Regions from separate parts of the Microbacterium sp. CCNWLW134 genome, predicted to be linked through region 1. Evidence: predicted binding sites of a transcription regulator. Region 1 holds the regulator's gene; the other holds the start of a gene.

The links. The regulator HspR, encoded in region 1, represses chaperone genes until heat shock. The targets are predictions, from matches to a motif close to AAGTTGAGTCNNNNNGACTCAACTT.
Region 2: V6S02_RS14715 (Hsp20/alpha crystallin family protein) is a predicted target of HspR. The motif match lies at 5,558-5,582, and genes of this name have one in related genera.

Annotation. Positions count from the first base shown of each region.
Region 1 covers NZ_JBAOJU010000002.1:61,475-70,211, reverse strand. Annotated here, with positions in the region: gene V6S02_RS10770 (MFS transporter) at 1-288, opposite strand, end outside; gene dnaK (molecular chaperone DnaK) at 520-2,391, shown strand; gene V6S02_RS10760 (nucleotide exchange factor GrpE) at 2,394-3,023, shown strand; gene V6S02_RS10755 (DnaJ C-terminal domain-containing protein) at 3,036-4,028, shown strand; gene V6S02_RS10750 (heat shock protein transcriptional repressor HspR) at 4,043-4,504, shown strand; gene V6S02_RS10745 (septum formation family protein) at 4,622-5,122, shown strand; gene V6S02_RS10740 (DUF2252 domain-containing protein) at 5,142-6,512, opposite strand; gene V6S02_RS10735 (potassium channel family protein) at 6,633-7,388, shown strand; gene V6S02_RS10730 (cysteine hydrolase family protein) at 7,412-7,984, shown strand; gene V6S02_RS10725 (hypothetical protein) at 8,415-8,737, shown strand, end outside.
Region 2 covers NZ_JBAOJU010000002.1:865,972-874,708, forward strand. Annotated here, with positions in the region: gene V6S02_RS14680 (aldose 1-epimerase family protein) at 1-660, shown strand, start outside; gene V6S02_RS14685 (asparagine synthase) at 731-1,291, shown strand; tRNA gene V6S02_RS14690 (tRNA-Arg) at 1,377-1,449, shown strand; gene V6S02_RS14695 (DUF4188 domain-containing protein) at 1,534-2,034, opposite strand; gene V6S02_RS14700 (MerR family transcriptional regulator) at 2,102-2,707, shown strand; gene V6S02_RS14705 (LacI family DNA-binding transcriptional regulator) at 2,720-3,763, opposite strand; gene arfA (arabinosylfuranosidase ArfA) at 3,967-5,481, shown strand; gene V6S02_RS14715 (Hsp20/alpha crystallin family protein) at 5,613-6,086, shown strand; gene V6S02_RS14720 (MarR family winged helix-turn-helix transcriptional regulator) at 6,132-6,575, opposite strand; gene V6S02_RS14725 (DUF2207 domain-containing protein) at 6,624-8,414, shown strand; gene V6S02_RS14730 (TIGR03885 family FMN-dependent LLM class oxidoreductase) at 8,498-8,737, shown strand, end outside.

The DNA of each region.
Region 1 (8,737 bases):
CCACCCCAGGCCCACCGCCAGGTCGGCGAGGGCGGCCTCCTTGGCCGGCGCATCGTCGGGGAGGGCGGCGACGTCGGCCGGCAGGAACGCGTCGGTCGTGAGATACAGGGCGGTGAAGATGAAGGTGAGGATGACCGTGTTGAACGGCTGTGTCGCCCAGTCCCACAGCGCCCACGCGTAGATCTGACGCCGCGGCGCGGAGGTGTCCTCCCGCAGATCCAGCCCCATCACAGGGATGGCGGCACTGTCGGCGGTGGCGGGCGGCACGCCCTCGGCGGGTGCGGTCATGTCCGTCACGCTAGGGCCCTTCGGTGAACGGGGGAAGAAGCGAAACCGCCGCACCGCGACATTCGAAGTTGAGCCATCACATATCAACTTCATTTGACGCCGATCGCCCCGCCGCGTAGTCTTGAGTCATCGCGGCTCAACCCCTCAGCACGTTGGGGGACCGCCCGCGAGAAGACTTCATGACAACGCCCCGGGTCGAGGCTCTCGGCCCCGTGAAAAGGAGAAACACACATGGCACGTGCTGTTGGTATCGACCTCGGAACGACGAACTCCGTCGTCGCGGTGCTGGAGGGCGGCGAGCCCAAGGTGATCGCGAACGCCGAGGGCTTCCGCACCACCCCCTCGGTGGTCGCTTACACCAAGGACGGCGAGATCCTCGTCGGCGAGACCGCCAAGCGTCAGGCGGTCACCAACGTCGACCGCACCGTCTCGAGCGTCAAGCGCCACATGGGCACGAACTGGACCTTCGAGGTCGACGGCAAGAAGTGGACGCCGCAGGAGATCTCGGCCCGCATCCTGCAGAAGCTCAAGCGCGACGCCGAGCAGTACCTGGGCGACACCGTGACCGACGCGGTCATCACGGTGCCGGCGTACTTCAACGACGCCGAGCGTCAGGCCACCAAGGAGGCCGGCGAGATCGCGGGTCTGAACGTCCTGCGCATCATCAACGAGCCCACCGCCGCCGCCCTCGCGTACGGCCTGGACAAGGGCAAGGAGGACGAGCTCATCCTCGTCTTCGACCTCGGTGGCGGTACCTTCGACGTCTCGCTCCTCGAGGTGGGCAAGGACGACGACTTCTCCACCATCCAGGTGCGCTCCACCGCCGGTGACAACCGTCTCGGCGGTGACGACTGGGACCAGCGTCTGGTCGAGTACTTCATCAAGCAGTTCAAGGACACCACCGGTGTCGACGTCTCGGGCGACAAGATCGCCCTGCAGCGACTGAAGGAGGCCGCCGAGCAGGCGAAGAAGGAGCTGTCCTCCTCGACCAGCACCTCGGTCAACCTCCCCTACCTGTCGCTGACCGACTCGGGCCCCGTCTCGCTGTCGGAGACGATCACCCGCGCGAAGTTCGAGGACCTCACCAAGGACCTCCTCGACCGCACCAAGAAGCCGTTCGAGGATGTCATCCGCGAGGCCGGCATCAAGGTCGCCGACATCGCCCACGTCGTGCTCGTCGGCGGTTCGACCCGTATGCCCGCCGTGTCGGAGCTCGTCCAGCGCGAGGCCGGCAAGGAGCCCAACAAGGGTGTGAACCCCGATGAGGTCGTCGCCGTGGGCGCAGCCCTGCAGGCCGGTGTGCTGAAGGGCGAGCGCAAGGACGTCCTGCTCATCGACGTCACCCCGCTGAGCCTCGGCATCGAGACCAAGGGTGGCATCATGACCAAGCTCATCGAGCGCAACACCGCCATCCCGACCAAGCGGAGCGAGACCTTCACGACCGCCGACGACAACCAGCCGTCGGTCGCGATCCAGGTCTTCCAGGGCGAGCGCGAGTTCACCCGCGACAACAAGCCGCTCGGCACGTTCGAGCTCACCGGCATCGCGCCGGCTCCCCGGGGCATCCCGCAGATCGAGGTCACCTTCGACATCGACGCCAACGGCATCGTGCACGTCTCGGCGAAGGACAAGGGAACCGGCAAGGAGCAGTCGATGACGATCACCGGCGGCTCGTCGCTGCCGAAGGACGACATCGAGCGCATGGTGCGCGAGGCCGAGGAGCACGCGGCGGAGGACAAGAAGCGCCGTGAGGCCGCGGAGGTCCGAAACCAGGCCGAGACGCTCGCCTACTCGGTCGACAAGCTGATCAAGGACAACGACGACAAGCTGCCCGCCGACGTCAAGGAGTCGGTCCAGGCCGACGTCGATGCGCTGAAGACCGCGCTCGCCGGTGACGACGACGACGCGGTGAAGTCGGCGTTCGAGAAGCTGTCGCAGTCGCAGGGCAAGATCGGCGAGGCGATCTACTCGGCGAACCAGGCCGCGCCGCAGGCCGACGGTGCCGCCGCCGGTGGCGAGGGTGCGCCCGCGGGCGACCAGCCGTCGAACGATGAGGACGTGGTCGACGCCGAGGTCATCGACGACGAGGAAGACAAGAAGTAACCATGGCGAAAGACAAGGACGACCCCACGGTTCCCGGGCCTGACCCCGAGGACGGTTCGGCGCCCGAGTCGGCAGACGCCTCACCGAACGCGTCGGCGGACGCAGCGAGCGCAGAGGACGGCGACTTCACCGTCGACGACATCCTCAGCGCCGCCCAGTCCGCCGATGCGGCGGCAGCGGATGACACCGACGCCGTCGCCGACCGCGTCGAGGCTCTGGAGTCGCAGCTTCTCACCGACCTGAAGCGCCTGCAGGCGGAGTACGCCAACTACCGCCGCCGCACCGAGGACCAGCGCGAGATCGAGATCGAGCGTGCCAAGGGGGCCGCCGCCAAAGGCCTGATCCCCGTGCTCGACGACCTCGACCGTGCCGCCAAGCACGGCGATCTCGTCGAGGGCACGCCCTTCGCCGCCATCGCCGACAAGGTGCGGGCTGTCGTCGAGCGCATGGGCGTGGAGGCGTACGGCGCCGCCGGCGAGGCCTTCGACCCCCAGCACCACGAGGCGATCTTCCAGCAGCCGACCCCCGGCGCGACCGAGGCGACCATCCTCGAGGTGGTCGAGACGGGTTACCGGCTGGGCTCGACCGAGCTGCGTCCGGCGAAGGTCGTCGTCGCGGTGCCGGCAGAGTAGGCCGGAGACGCCATGGCCAGCCAGGACTGGTTCGAGAAGGACTTCTACAAGGTGCTGGGGGTCTCCAAGGAGGTCTCCGACGCCGATCTGAAGAAGACCTATCGCAAGCTCGCGCGGCAGTATCACCCCGACTCCAAGCCGGGGGATGCTGCGGCCGAGGCGAAGTTCAAAGAGATCAGCGAAGCGTACGCGGTGCTCTCCGACCCCGAGCAGCGTGCCGAGTACGACCAGATCCGGGCCATGGGCTCGGGCGCGCGCTTCACTGCGGGCGGCCCGGGCGCCGGCGGGTTCGAAGACGTCTTCAGCGCGTTCGGTCAGAGCCGCGGGGGTGGGCGCTACGAGTCGGCCGACTTCGACGACATCTTCGCGATGTTCAACCAGCAGCAGGGAGGCAGCTTCGGCTCGGGTCGGTTCGGGCAGCCCACCGGCGGCTTCCGCGGCTTCGGCGGCCCGACCCGCGGGTCGGATGTCACGGCGCGCACGACCATCGACTTCGTCACCGCCACGAAGGGCGAGACCATCACCCTCCAGGGCGAGGACGGCAAGCCGTTCAAGGTGAAGATCCCCGCCGGCGTCGCCGACGGGCAGCGCATCCGCCTCCGCGGTCGCGGACGTCCCTCTCCCGACGGCGGCGAAAGCGGCGACATCGTCGTGCAGGTGACGGTGCGCCCCCACCCGGTGTTCACCCGTGAGGGACTGAACCTGCGCGTGGTGGTTCCGGTGACCTTCACCGAGGCGGCTCTGGGCGCCACGATCGAGGTCCCGACGCTCGGTGGCGACCCGGTGAAGCTGCGTGTCGCGCCGGGCACCCCCTCGGGACGCGTGCTGCGCGTCAAGGGACGCGGTGTCTCGACGCAGAAGGGCACCGGCGACCTGCTCGCCGAGGTGCAGGTGGTCGTGCCCTCCCACCTCGAGGGCGCCGCGCGCGAAGCGCTCGAACGCTTCCACGAGGTGGAGCCGAAGGAGAACCCGCGGGCGGACCTCATGGCCAAGGCGCGCGGCTGACACGGGAGGGACGGATGACGGACCACGTCGACATCGACGGTGACGCGCCGATCTTCGCCATCGCCGCGGCGGCGGAGCTGTCGGGCATGCACCCGCAGACGCTGCGCCAGTACGACCGGCTCGGTCTCGTCGTCCCCGCCCGCACGCAGGGCGGTTCCCGCCGCTACTCGCTCCGCCACGTCGAGCAGCTGCGCGAGGTCGCGCGGCTGTCCGCCGACGGTATGAGCCTCCCCGCGATCGCGCGGCTCATCTCCCTCGAACAGCGCGTGCACGACCTCACCCGGCGCGTCCGAGACCTCGAGCAGCAACTCGAGATCGAGCGCCAGTCACGCCCGGGGGCGCGGGTCTTCGCGGCGGGCGCGACCGGCTCGGTCGTCACCCTGCGCCATGGCACGCGCGTGCGCCGCGCCACCGAGCTGGTGGTCTGGCGCCCGCGTCATCCGCTCTCTCCGGGCGCTCAGGACGAATCGGCCTAGCCGACACGCGCGGGGGTGCCGCCGACTCGCGGGCGTGAGCGCGCGCCTTCTAGGCTGAGGCCCGCGCCGAGATCGATCTCGGCGTTCGTCCTGTCCTCACACGTCCCCGAAAGTTCCATGCATACCTCACGCCTCATCCACCGTCTTCTCGCCGCGGGTGCCGTCGGCACCCTCGCCGTCGCTCTCTCCGGATGCGTGAGCTTCACCGCTCCCTCCACCGTGGAGCGGGACGAGGAGTCGCAGGAGGTCGTCGAAGGCGGGAACGCCGACGTGTTCGCCATCGCGGTGGGGGACTGCTTCACCGAGGTGACCGAGACCGAGATCAATCAGCTGCCGGTGGTCCCCTGCGGCGAGTCGCACGACTACGAGGTCTTCCATCTCTTCGACATGCCCGACGGAGAGTGGCCGGGCGCCGAGGCCGTCGACGCGGCTGCGGAGGAAGGGTGTCTGTCTGCTTTCGAGCCGTTCGTCGGGATCTCCTACGAGGAATCGGTGTTCATCGCAGACTCGATCGACCCGTCCGAGCAGTCGTGGGGAGACGGCGATCGCGAGATCATCTGCATCCTGTCCGACCCGTCGGGTCCGACCGAGGGATCGGCCGAGGGCACCGCGCGCTGATCGCGCGGGCTGCGCCCACTCACTCCTCGGTGCCGCGGTGGCGGCGGAACTCCTCCCAGTCCTCGTACGACAGATCGGCGTAGGCGTACGCCCACTCCACCACGGCGTCCTCGAACCGCCGCCCGCCCCCGACGTAGCCGGCGGCGGTGGCCCCCGTCGGTGATTGCCCGTGGGCGCGCGCCAGTGTCGCCGCGCACGCCATGGCGTACCAGCGGAACGGCTTGTCCTCCATCGCCTCGGCGTCGAAGCCGCCCTTCATGTCGTGGAACTGCCGCACGTAGAAGTCGCGCCGCGCGCCGGACGGCGATCGGCGGATATGACCGAGGAAAGGATCGGACACCGCCTGCAGGATGCGCTGGAGCGCGACCACCCGCCCTCCGTTGCCATAGGTGTCGATGAAGGTCGTGACCGCCTCGGGCTGCGTCACGCGCCCGTACTGCACGAGCACGCTCTCGCCGGCCTCCTTCCCCTGAAGGAGGAGCACATCGCCGTCGCCGTCTTGGAGCGCGATCAGCAGACAGCGCGTGCCGACGCTGCCGACGCCGACCACCCGAGCCGACACGTCGGCCATCGCGTACTTCTGCAGCAGGAGCCGGATGTCGACATTGACCGACAGCCGGTACTCGTCGAGGACCCGCCATGCCCGTTCCTCGTCGCCGGCGGTGAGATGGGTCATCACCGGGGGATCGTCGAGGAGCGTCACGCGGCCGTGTTCATCGGTCGTCGTCAGCTTGCGCGCGGCACGGGAACCGGTGCGTTTCTGCGCCGATCGCACCGCGCGCTCGACGACCGCCGCCGTCTCCGGATCGGTCGAAAGGCGAGCACCGAGCGCGTCGAAGCGGTCGAAGTACCGCTCGAGCGGAGACCGCTTGGCGGCGGTGCGGAGCCCCCGCTGATACGTGCGGACGGCCTGCCGCGCCGCATCCTCGACGACGGCGTCGTCGCGCGAGGTCGCGCGGCCGGCGATGACGACGCTGGTGGCGAGGCGCTTGAGATCCCACTCGAAGGGAGCCCAGGCCGACTCGTCGAAATCGTTCAGATCGAACACGAGCGTGCGCTGGGGCGACCCGTAGAGGCCGAAGTTCGACAGGTGCGCGTCGCCGCAGGAGGCGACGAGGATGCTCGTGCTCGGGCAGCGCGACAGGTCGTCGGCCATGATCGCTGCGCTTCCCCGGTAGAACGCGAAAGGACTCGCCCCCATGCGGGCGGTGCGCAGCGGCACGAGCTCCGGCACGCGATCGACGTCTTGGGCATCGAGGACGGCCATCGGGTCTCGGCCGGTGGCCACGAGCTGGGAGAGCGCGCCACGGGGCGTCCGACCCCGCTCGATCTTGCCCTCCGCCGTGTGGGCGGACAGGCCCGGGGGTGGCATCCACGGATCTCGAGGCACGGCGCCTCCTCTCACCCGGCGGCATCACCGCCTGATCAGACGGTACGGGATGGGAGCGCACGCCGCCAGCACCGGCGTGCGCTCCCGGCCGAGGCCGATCGCCGCCGTTACTGTCGTGCCGTGAGCGTCACATCGACCGGCGGACCCGCGACCCGGGCGTTGACCGCCGATCAATGGCAGAGACTCACCTATTGGCCGCTGATCATCACGTCGCTGGTCTTCATCGTCGTGTACTCGTGGCAGGTGATCGCCGACGTGCAGGGGCCGGCCTACGCCGTCGCACGGGTCGTCATCGGGGTCACATGGGTCGTCTTCGCGGTCGACTACGTCGTGCGGTTGGCCCTGGCGGATCCGCGCGGGAAGTGGTTCCGAGGTCACCTGTTCGACCTCGCGGTCGTCGTGATCCCGGCGCTTCGGCCGCTGCGGCTCCTTCGCGCGCTGACCGTCGTCAAGGCGCTCCAGCGCACGGCGGGATCCGCCATCCGCAACCGTGTGGCGATCTACGGCGCCGGAGCGGCCGCGATCCTCATCTGGATCGCCGCGCTCGCCGTCCTGGAGGCCGAGCGCGGAGCCCCCGGCGCCAACATCGAGAACTTCGGCGACGCGGTCTGGTGGGCCTTCGTCACCATCACCACCGTCGGCTACGGCGACTTCTATCCCGTCACCTGGTGGGGCCGCGTCGTGGCGGTGCTGCTGATGTGCGGCGGGATCGCGGTGGTCGGCGTCGTGACGGCGACGGTGTCGTCGTGGGTGATCGAGCGCGCGGCGGCGACCGTCGGCGACGACACCGAGCCGGCCACGCGTGGGCAGGTGCGCGAGCTCGCCCAGCAGTTGGCCGCGGTGAGCGCCAAGCTCGGCGACCCGCCCGCGCGATGACCCCGCGCACCTAGGCTGGGTCGATGGCCCCGGTCCTCGTCCTCATCGACATCCAGCGCGACTACTTCCCCGGCGGACGCTTCCCCCTGGTGGATCCGGATGCCGCAGCCGAGCGCGCCGCGGAGCTTCTGACGGCCTTCCGCGAGGCCGGGCTTCCGATCGTGCACGTGCGCCACGAGTCATCCGGTTCGGGGAGCTTCCTCGAAGCCGGGACTCCGGGAGCCGAGATCGACCCGCGGGTCGCCCCCGAGGGCGACGAGACGGTCGTCGTCAAGCATCACCCGAACGCGTTCCACGGCGCGTCCTCCCACGGCGGCCCGCTCGGCGAGGCGCTCACCGCTCACGTCGGCGCCCCGATCGTCATCGCCGGGATGATGACGAGCATGTGCGTGGACGCCAGTGTGCGCGCGGCATCCGATCTGGGCTGGAAGGTGACGGTCGCCGCCGATGCCTGCGCCGCGCCCGACCTGGCCTTCGGCGGAGTCGCCGTCGGCGGAGCCGACGTGCACGCGGCGTTCCTCGCCGCGCTCGCGAGCGCGTACGCGCGGGTCGAGCCGGTCGCCGAGGTGGTCGCGGCGCTTCGCACCCCCGCCTGACCGCCCGGGCGTCCGCGCCCCCGCGTCCGCGCGTCCCCGCGTCCGCGCCACACCCGCATCTCGCGACCCCGCCCACACCTCCCCCTCCTCGCGACCCGTCGATTCCTGCGGGTGCTGCGCTCATCGGGCCGCACTTCTTGACGGGTCGCGTTCGCACCGCGCGGCCGATGCCCGCGCGGCCGCTCATCTTCCCTGAGCACCCCGCGCGGGCGACCCGTCGATTTCTGCGGCCTGCTTGGTGGCTCAGCGGCAGAAGGTGACGGGTCACGCAGCGCCGCCAGGTGCTCGTCGACTCCTGCACAGAGAGGCGAATCGGCGGGTTGTCCACCGGCACGATTCGACGCGTCATCCGGCTTCCAGGCAGCGGGATGCTGGGGCGATGCCGCATCCGAAGCCTCTACCCTCAGCCCTTGTCGGCAAACCGTTCTCGGTGGCCGAGGCGCTTCGTGAGGGAGCGTCGCCGGGTCGACTTCGTGCGCGCGACCTCGACGCGCCGTTCCAGGGCGTGCGTACCTTCACGCGCGGAGCATCGTCGTTCGTCGAGCGCGTGCGCGCGGTGGCACCGAGGCTTCGCGACGGTGACGCGGTGAGCCACCTCGCTGCGCTCGCACTCGTCGGAGCCGACGCGATCGGCGGCGCGTCCGCGATGGTGGACGTCTGCTCTCGTGCACCCCTCGCCCGTATGCGGGCCCGTGGCGTGCGCGGACATCAGATCACCGATCGTTCCGTCCGCATCGGCGCCGCGGCCGGAGT
Region 2 (8,737 bases), 800 kb from region 1:
CTCGACTTCGAAGCGATCGACAAGGGCCCGAGCCACGTCACGCTCGCGGCGACCATCGTCGCGCAGACCGGTTACCCCTGGGAGCTCGGGCTCGAGACGACCTTCCAGCTCGCGGCCGACGGCCTCACCCAGACGGTGCGGGTGCACAACCGCAGCGACGAGCCCGCACCGTGGGGGACGGGGCCCCACCCCTATCTCGTCGCCGGCCCCGGACTTGTCGACGAGTGGTCGCTCGAGCTCCCTGCCGACGACGTTCTCACCGTCACCGATGACCGGCTGATCCCCGTCTCGCTCGAGCCGGTCGAGACTGCCGGCGCCGAGCGCTTCGACTTCCGCCGTGCTCGGCGGATCGGTCAGGTCGAGATCGACCACGCCTACACCGGGTTCGCCCGGGATGACGACGGCTTCGCCTCCGTGCGGGTGACCGCGCCCGACGGCACCGGGGTCGCGATGACCTGGGACACGGCCTGCCCGTGGGCCCAGATCCACACCGCCGACAAGCCCGACAAGGCCGTCTCGCGCCTGGGCCTCGCCGTCGAGCCGATGACCTGCGCGCCCGATGCGTTCAACGCCGGCCGCTACGACTTCGACGCCGGTCTCATCGAACTGGGGCCGGGCGCGTCATCCGCAGCCTCCTGGCGGATCTCCGCCATCGCCTGACCGGGCGTCGACGGGCCCCTCCTCCCGGCCGATCGGCCCCGACCGGTAGCCTGGGAGCGAGGGGGTGACGATGGGTAAGACCGCCGAAGCCATCGGCGAGGGGGTCTCGATCGCCGCCGCTGCCGCCCGCCTCACCGTGCGCAATCGCATCCTCGTCGAGACGATCGCCAACGACGAGACGTTCCAGTACGAGCCGTTCGAGCGGTTCGCCAGGACGACGCTGCTCGCCCTCGCCGACGAGCAGGACGCCGCCGCCGATCTCGCCCGACGTCAGCGCAAGAAGGCGTGGGGGAAGTTCTCCGACCCCGACGGCACGCACGACTACCGCGACCGCGACACCCGCAACCTCCGCCGTCGACGCCGGCAGTACGAAGGGGTCGCGAAGCGGCTTCGTGAGATGGCCGACGACCCCGAGGCGGTGCGCGATCTCGTCGAGAACGCCCGGGATGCCGCGTGGGGCGACGTCGAATCGAACCTGCAGCGTCGGCTGCGGGTCGAGGCGATGCGTCCCGACCTCGACCCCGATTACGAGACCATGCGGGGAGCGCGGATGCAGGCCCTGCGCCTCGTCGACCTCCCGCGCCTGTCGGCGCATCGGCGGGCTCGGCAGCGGGAGGGCGACCCGTCGTGACCCGGCCGCGGCTCGATTCGCGGCGCCGCGCCCGGTGGGGTATTCTCATGTGGTGCTCGCGCGCCGGAAACGGTTGTGAGCGCGGGCGCCCGTAGCTCAATGGATAGAGCATCTGACTACGGATCAGAAGGTTAGGGGTTCGAGTCCCTTCGGGCGCGCACTGTGTTGAGACAGTGAAGAAGAGGTCCCCATCGGGGGCCTCTTCTGCTGTCCCCGGCCCTCTTCGCGCTCCGACCGGGCGGTCAGTGCTGAGCCGCGGTCGACGTCGTCTTCCCGTCTGCGAAGCGAGCGCGCGCCCCGTCATGGCGGCCCACGACCGGCACATGTTCGGTGGCGGCGGCAAGGCCCATCGGCTTCGTCGAGACGTACATGCTCTCGGCGCGTTCGACGAGGAACGTCTCGTGCCAGATGCCGACGGCCCCCGGCGCCTTCCGGGCGCGCTGGTTGAAGGCCGTCCAGGCCGGCCGATGCTGAAGATCCATCGACGACGCGTAGGCGTAGAGCTTCTCGACCGACGACCAGTACTGGACGACATAGGGCCCACCCGCCCCGAGGAGCAGCTGCGCTCCCAGGAGCCCGGAGTCCGCGTCGGTCATCTGCTCCCGCAGCATTCTCGGCATGGCCGTGAACACCGGCACCCACTGGTCGAATCGCCACCATCGGTTGATCTGCATCCCGATGTGGAAGACCACGAGTTCTCCCTCGTGGCGGTGCGTCATGCGGCCTGCGACGATCTTGCTCATCATGGAGTCCTTTCGATAGTGACGCTATCCAGTAGGGATAGTTATACTATCTAATGCAAGGAGGGATATGCGCATCTCGGAGCTCGCGGCCACAACGGATGTCGCCGTGCCGACCATCAAGTACTACCTGCGGGAAGGCCTGCTGCCCGAAGGGGTCCGCACGGCGGCAACCCAGGCCGACTACGGCACTCGGCACGTCGAACGGCTCCGCGTCGTGAGGGCGCTCGTGGCCGCAGGGGTGAGTGTGGCCGAGATCCGCCACGTCGTCGCGGCGCTCGATGACCCGCCGGCGGGACCCTACGATCTGCTCGGCATCGCACATGCGGCCGTGACCCCCAGCGTGCCCGACGACATCGACACCGCCGGTGCTGAGGATCTGTACGAGCGACTGGGTGGAAAGCCCGGCACCTGCGAGCCTCGCCTGCTCGGCGGGCTCGCCGCGGCGCTCGCGACCCTCGAGCGGGCGGGTTTCCGCGTGCCGACCGATGTTCTCGACGCCTACGTCCGTTCGGCGCGGCGGATCGCCGACGCGGAGATCGCCGGTATCCCGGACGATTCGATCGAGAGCGCGGTGCGGTATGTGGTGCTCGGCACCGTCTTGACCGAACCACTGTTGCTGGCCCTTCGTCGCGCTGCGCAACAGATCGTCTCGAGCGAGCGATACGGCGCCTGACGCCGCGCGACGTCAGTCGGAGTCGGCGATGGTGAAGCCCGTGGACTCGCGCCGCACGACCCGGAAGTCGGGCTTGTAGGTCTCGGGCGGCCGGCGCTCGCCCTTCTCCGAGATCCGCTCGATCAGGCGATCCACCGCGATCGCGGCGATCTCGTCCCGCCCGATGTCGATGGTCGACATCGAAGGGAGGGAGTACGTGCTCTCGTCGATGTTGTCGAAGCCGATGACGGCGACGTCGTCGGGTACGCGCAGTCCCTCCTCGCCGAGCGCCCGCAGCACGCCGAGCCCCAGCGTGTCGGTGAGAGCGAAGACCGCGTCGAACTCGATGCCGTCTTGGACGAGCAAGTGGGTGGCCGCGGCGCCCCCCGCGCGGTTCCAGTCCGACATCACCGTCGGTCGCACGAGGGTCGAGTCGAAAGGGAGGCCGGCGCGCTCGAGTGCCCGGCGATAGCCGCGAAGCCGGAGATTCGCCGAGTTGGCTTCGTCGTCGCGGTGCCGCGGGTCGGCCCCGATCAGGGCGATGCGGCGCCTGCCGATCTCGATCAGGTGCTCCGTGGCGGCCTGGGCGGATGACATGTTGTGCATGGTGACGTGGTCGGTCGGTCCCCCGAAGATCCGCTCTCCGAGGAGCACGAGGGGACCGTTGACGGCGAGAAGCTCGGCGTCCTCCTGGCCGAGGCTGACGGGGCTGAACAGCAGACCGTCGAGGAAGCGCGGACGACTGCGGGAGACCACGCGCATCTCGGCATCGCGCTGGCCACCGGTCTGCTGGACCATGACGCCGAGGCCTCGCTTCTCCGCGGCGCGGATCACCGCGTCGGCGAGTTCCGCGAAGTAGTTCTCGCGGAGCGAGGGAACGGCCAAGCCGATCACGCCGGTGCGTCCCGACCGGAGGCCGCGCGCAGAGAGGTTCGGTCGGTAGTCGAGCTGCTTGATGGCGAGGTTCACACGCTCCCGGGTGTCCGAGCGCACGTGCGGATAGTCGTTGATGACGTTCGAGACCGTCTTGATGGACACGCCGGCCACCCGTGCGACGTCGTGCAACGTCGGTTCCATCGGTGCCCGCCTTCCGTTCTTTCGAACTCCTCCCACATCTTGACACGTCGCATCGCGAATGCCATGGTGTCTATAACGTTGTAAATACAACGTTGTAATCAATGTTGACCATCCCCAGCGCGCTCGCGTCCGTCATTCCGCTGATCGTGATGCTCGGCCCGCGCCGCACGTCCTGCTGAACCTGCCCTTCCCGAAAGAGAAGCATGATCCGCGCACACCTCACCATCGACCCTCACTTCGCCGTCGGCCCCATCAACCGACGTCTGTTCGGCTCCTTCGTCGAGCATCTCGGGCGGTGCGTCTACGACGGCATCTACGAGCCGGGTCACCCCTCGGCTGATGAGGAAGGCTTCCGCGCCGACGTCATCGATCTCGTGCGCGAGCTCGGCGTGTCAACGATCCGCTACCCCGGCGGAAACTTCGTCTCGGGGTACCGGTGGGAGGACGGTGTCGGACCCCGCGAGGAGCGGCCCCGCCGGCTCGACCTGGCGTGGCATTCGACCGAGACGAACGAGATCGGCCTCGATGAGTTCGCCTCGTGGATGAAGAAGGTCGACGGCGAGCTGATGTACGCCGTGAACCTCGGCACCCGCGGGGTGCTCGAGGCCCTCGACGTGCTGGAGTACGCCAACATCCGCTCCGGCACACGGCTCTCGGACGAGCGCGTCGCCAACGGGCACGCCGAACCCCACGATATCCGCATGTGGTGTCTCGGCAACGAGATGGACGGGCCCTGGCAGCTGGGCTACAGCACGGCGGAGAACTACGCGCAGCTCGCGGCCACGACCGCGCGAGCGATGCGTCAGGTCGACCCCGATCTCGAGCTCGTCGTCTGCGGCAGCTCGGGTGCGGGAATGTCGACGTTCGGCGAGTGGGAGCGCGTCGTCCTGGAGCACACGTACGACAACGTCGACTACATCTCCTGCCACGCGTACTACGAGCCCGAGGGCGACGACCTGGCGAGCTTCCTGGCATCGGGCGTCGATATGGATCGCTTCATCGAGGCGGTCGTGGCCACCGCCGACCACGTCAAGGCGATGAAGCGGAGCGAGAAGACGATCAACATCTCCTTCGACGAGTGGAACGTCTGGTACCAGTCGCGCTACAACGAGGTCGACAAGATCACGGATGTCGCGGACTGGCCGGTCGCACCCAGGCTGCTCGAAGATCGGTACACCGTGCTCGACGCCGTCGTCTTCGGAAGCCTCATGATCTCGCTCATCCGGCACGCCGACCGGGTGACGTCGGCGAGCCTCGCGCAGCTGGTGAACGTCATCGCGCCGATCATGACCGAGCCCGGCGGTCCGGCGTGGCGTCAGACGACGTTCTACCCCTTCTCGCTGACCTCCCAGCTCGCGCGGGGTGTCGCCCTCGAGCTGAAGCTCGACAGCCCGACCTACGAGGCGGCGAAGTTCGGCGAGGTGCCGATCGTCGACGCCGTCGCGACGATCGATCCTGACAGTGGCGCCATCACGGTCTTCGCCGTAAACCGCAGCCTCACGAACGAGGTCACTCTCGAGATCGACTCCACGGCGCTCGCAGGTGGCGTCTCATCCGCGACGGCGACATCGATCTTCGACGACGACATCCACGCTGCGAACACACTCGAGCAGCCCGACCGGGTGACGCCGAAGGCCAACGACTCGGTGGAGATCGCCGACGGCGCCGTCGCCCTGACCCTGCCCCCCTGCTCGTGGACGGTCCTGACCGCCGAGTGAATCTCCGCCCGTCCGTTCGCTCACGGCGAACGCCGCGGTACTTAGCACTCTCCACCCTCGAGTGCTAACCTGGACGTACTTGAGTCAAGCTGACTCAAGTTCCGGATTTCGTCCAGTGAAGGAGACCGAACATGGCAACGTACGACCCGTTCCGTGACCTCGACCGTCTCGCGACGAGCTTCTTCGACGCCCGTCGCGGCCCGCGCCGCATGCCGATGGACCTCTACCGCGACGGAGACCACTACGTGCTCACCGCCGACCTGCCCGGCATCGACCCCGGCTCGGTCGACATCGACGTGGACGGCCAGCTGCTGACCATCCGCGCCGAGCGCACGCTCAGTGCCGGTGACGGCGTGAAGTGGATCACGCGCGAGCGTGAGGCCGCGAGCTTCGTGCGACAGCTGAACCTCGGCCAGGGCATCGACACCGACCGCATCGCGGCCAGCTACAGCAACGGCGTGCTCAGCGTCACCATCCCGGTGAGCGAGAAGGCCAAGCCACGCAAGATCGAGGTCGCCACCGAGAACGGCGCGCAGGTGCTGCAGGCGCACGAGAGCGCTTCGGCGTCGAGTGCGGCAGATCACCCGCAGCCGGTCGAGCAGTAAACCGCGTCCGTCGACGGAGCATCTCGCGACGCCCCCGTCGGGTCCTCACTCGGCGGGGGCGTCGCGCGTCCGGAGCTTGGTGGTGAGTTCGCGCAGTTGGGCGAGCTCGGACTCGTTCAGCACCGACATCCGCTCCGCGATGTGGGCGGCATGAACCCGTGCCACGTCGCGGAACGCGCGGGCGCCCGCCTCCGTCGCCCGGACGAGCGACCCGCGCCCATCATCGGGGTCGGGGCGCTTCGTGACGTATCCCCGGGCGACCATCCGGTCGACCAGACGCGACACCGAGGGCTGGCTGACGAGCATCAGGCGCGTGATGTCACGCAGTCGCGCGGTCATATCGGGCGCCCGGGTCACCGTCAGGAGCACGTCATACTCGCCCTGCTGCAGCGGCGCATCGCTGAAGTCGCGGCCCAGATCGGCGAACAGCTCGTGCTGCGCACGAAAGAGGCTTTCCCATGCCTCGACGGCGAGGCGACGATCGTTCACGGCCCCAGGGTATCCGGTGGCGGCGACGCCGCCATCTAGGCTGAGCGCATGCCGCGAACGCGTCGGATCACCGCCACGGTGCTGACGGTCCTCCTGGGGGTCGTCGGCCTCGTCGGCCTGGCGGTCTCCGCACAGCCCGCCTCCGCCTCCGGCGACCTCGACGACTTCGTGTTCGAGAGCATGCACGCCGAGTACACCCTCGGCCGTGAGGATGACGACACCAGCACCCTTCGCGTCGTCGAGACGTTCGTCGCGGTCTTCCCCGAGGATCAGAATCGCGGCCTGCGCCGGGAGATCCCCGCCGATTACAACGGTCAGCCCACCTTTCCCGACCTGGTCTCGGTCACCGACGAAGAGGGCAACCCGAGGCCGAGCGAGGTCGAGACCGACGGGAACTGGATGATCGTCACATCTCGCGCCGACGACTTCCTCTCCGGCCGGCAGACATTCGTGTTCACCTACACCCTGCGCAATGTCACCGACTTCTTCGCCGACACCAGCGACGAGTTCTACTGGGACGTCAATGGCAACGGGTGGCGCCAACCCTTCGGTGAGGTCACGGCCACACTCGTGGTGCCTGCCGACCTGGCCGGCGCGCTCACCGGAGCGCACGCGTGCTACGTCGGGAGGTTCGGCGCGGAAACCACGTGTCCGATCGAGGTCTCCGACAGCGGGGAGGGCGCCGTCGTCACCGCCGGCGCCCGTGATCTCGCACCGACGGAGACGCTGACGATCGCGGTGGGATTCGAGTCGGGCACCTTCGCCCGATTCGATGACTCCTACCTCGCGTCGGGCTGGGGGTGGGCCCAGGGGGTGGCCGGCATCGCCGGCCTCGGTATGCTCGGCGCGGCGATCGTGGTCAATCGCCGGTCGCTGAGGAACGAACCCGGGCGACCGACGATCATCGCGGAGTTCACCCCGCCCCCCGGCATCGACGCCCTGGAGAGCGCGCTGCTGCTGGGCAAGACGGCGAAGGCGATCCCGGCCGAGGTGCTCGAGCAGGCGGTGGTCGGAAGCATCCGGATCCTCGAAGGGGAGAAGCGGTGGTTCGGCAGCGCCAAGCTGCAGGCGGAGCTGATCGACGCCGGCCGCGCCGACCGCGATGGACGGATGCTGCTGGAAGGCCTCTTCGACGAGGAGCTCCGACCCGGCGAGATCTACGAGTTCGGCGGCAACGACACCCATTTCTCCCGCACGGCCCAGAAGATCCTCGCGGCGGGGCGCAAGGAGCTGAAGAGCCGGGGGCTCTACCGCACCATCCCGGCGCGGGTGCGGGCATGGCCGATCGCCGGCGCACTCCTGATCGGAGTGCTCATCGTGCTCCTCGGCGTGTTCGCTCTGGCAGGGTCGGTCGACCCTCTGCTGCCGATCGTCATCATCGTGCTCGGGTCGGGGCTCACGATCGTGACGGTCGCGGTGCTCTCGACGCGGCCGTTGAGCGCGACCGGCGCCGAGGTGCGCGACCACCTGGAGGGTCTGAAGATCTTCATCGAGTGGGCGGAGGCCGATCGGATCCGGATGCTGCAGACTCCGACCGGTGCCGAACGGCGCCCGGTCGACACCGGCGACCCTCGCGAGATGCTCCACCTCTACGAGCGGCTGCTCCCGTACGCGGTGGTCTTCGGCCAGGAGAAGGAGTGGGCGAAGCAGCTCGCCATCTACTACGGCGACGACACCCCCGGCTGGTACGTCGGTACGGCGGGGTTCAACGCCGCGGCCTTCTCGGCGGGCATCAGCAGCCTCTCCGCTACGGCGGCGGCGTCGTCGAGCTCAGGCGGCTCGAGCGGGGGAGGCTCCGCGGGCGGCGGGGGCGGCGGCGGTGGGGGCGGGGGCGTCTGACGCATCGCAGCCCGGGGCCTACCCGATCCCGCGGCAAAGCGGAACCCCTCCCGCTTCTCATCTGAGGGGGGCACGGTGGAGTCATGGTCGTCATCGGATTCCACGCCTCGCACGAACAGATTCCGCCGAGCGCGCTCCTGCGCGATGTCCAAGGAGCCGAAGCCGCCGGCTTCGACGCCGCGATGTGCTCGGACCACCTGTCGCCGTGGGGTGTCCGCCAGGGCGAGTCGGGGTACGCGTGGTCGTGGCTGGCTGCGGCCCTCGCGACCACGCGACTGTCGTTCGGCGTCGTGACCGCCCCCGGGCAGCGTTACCACCCGGTG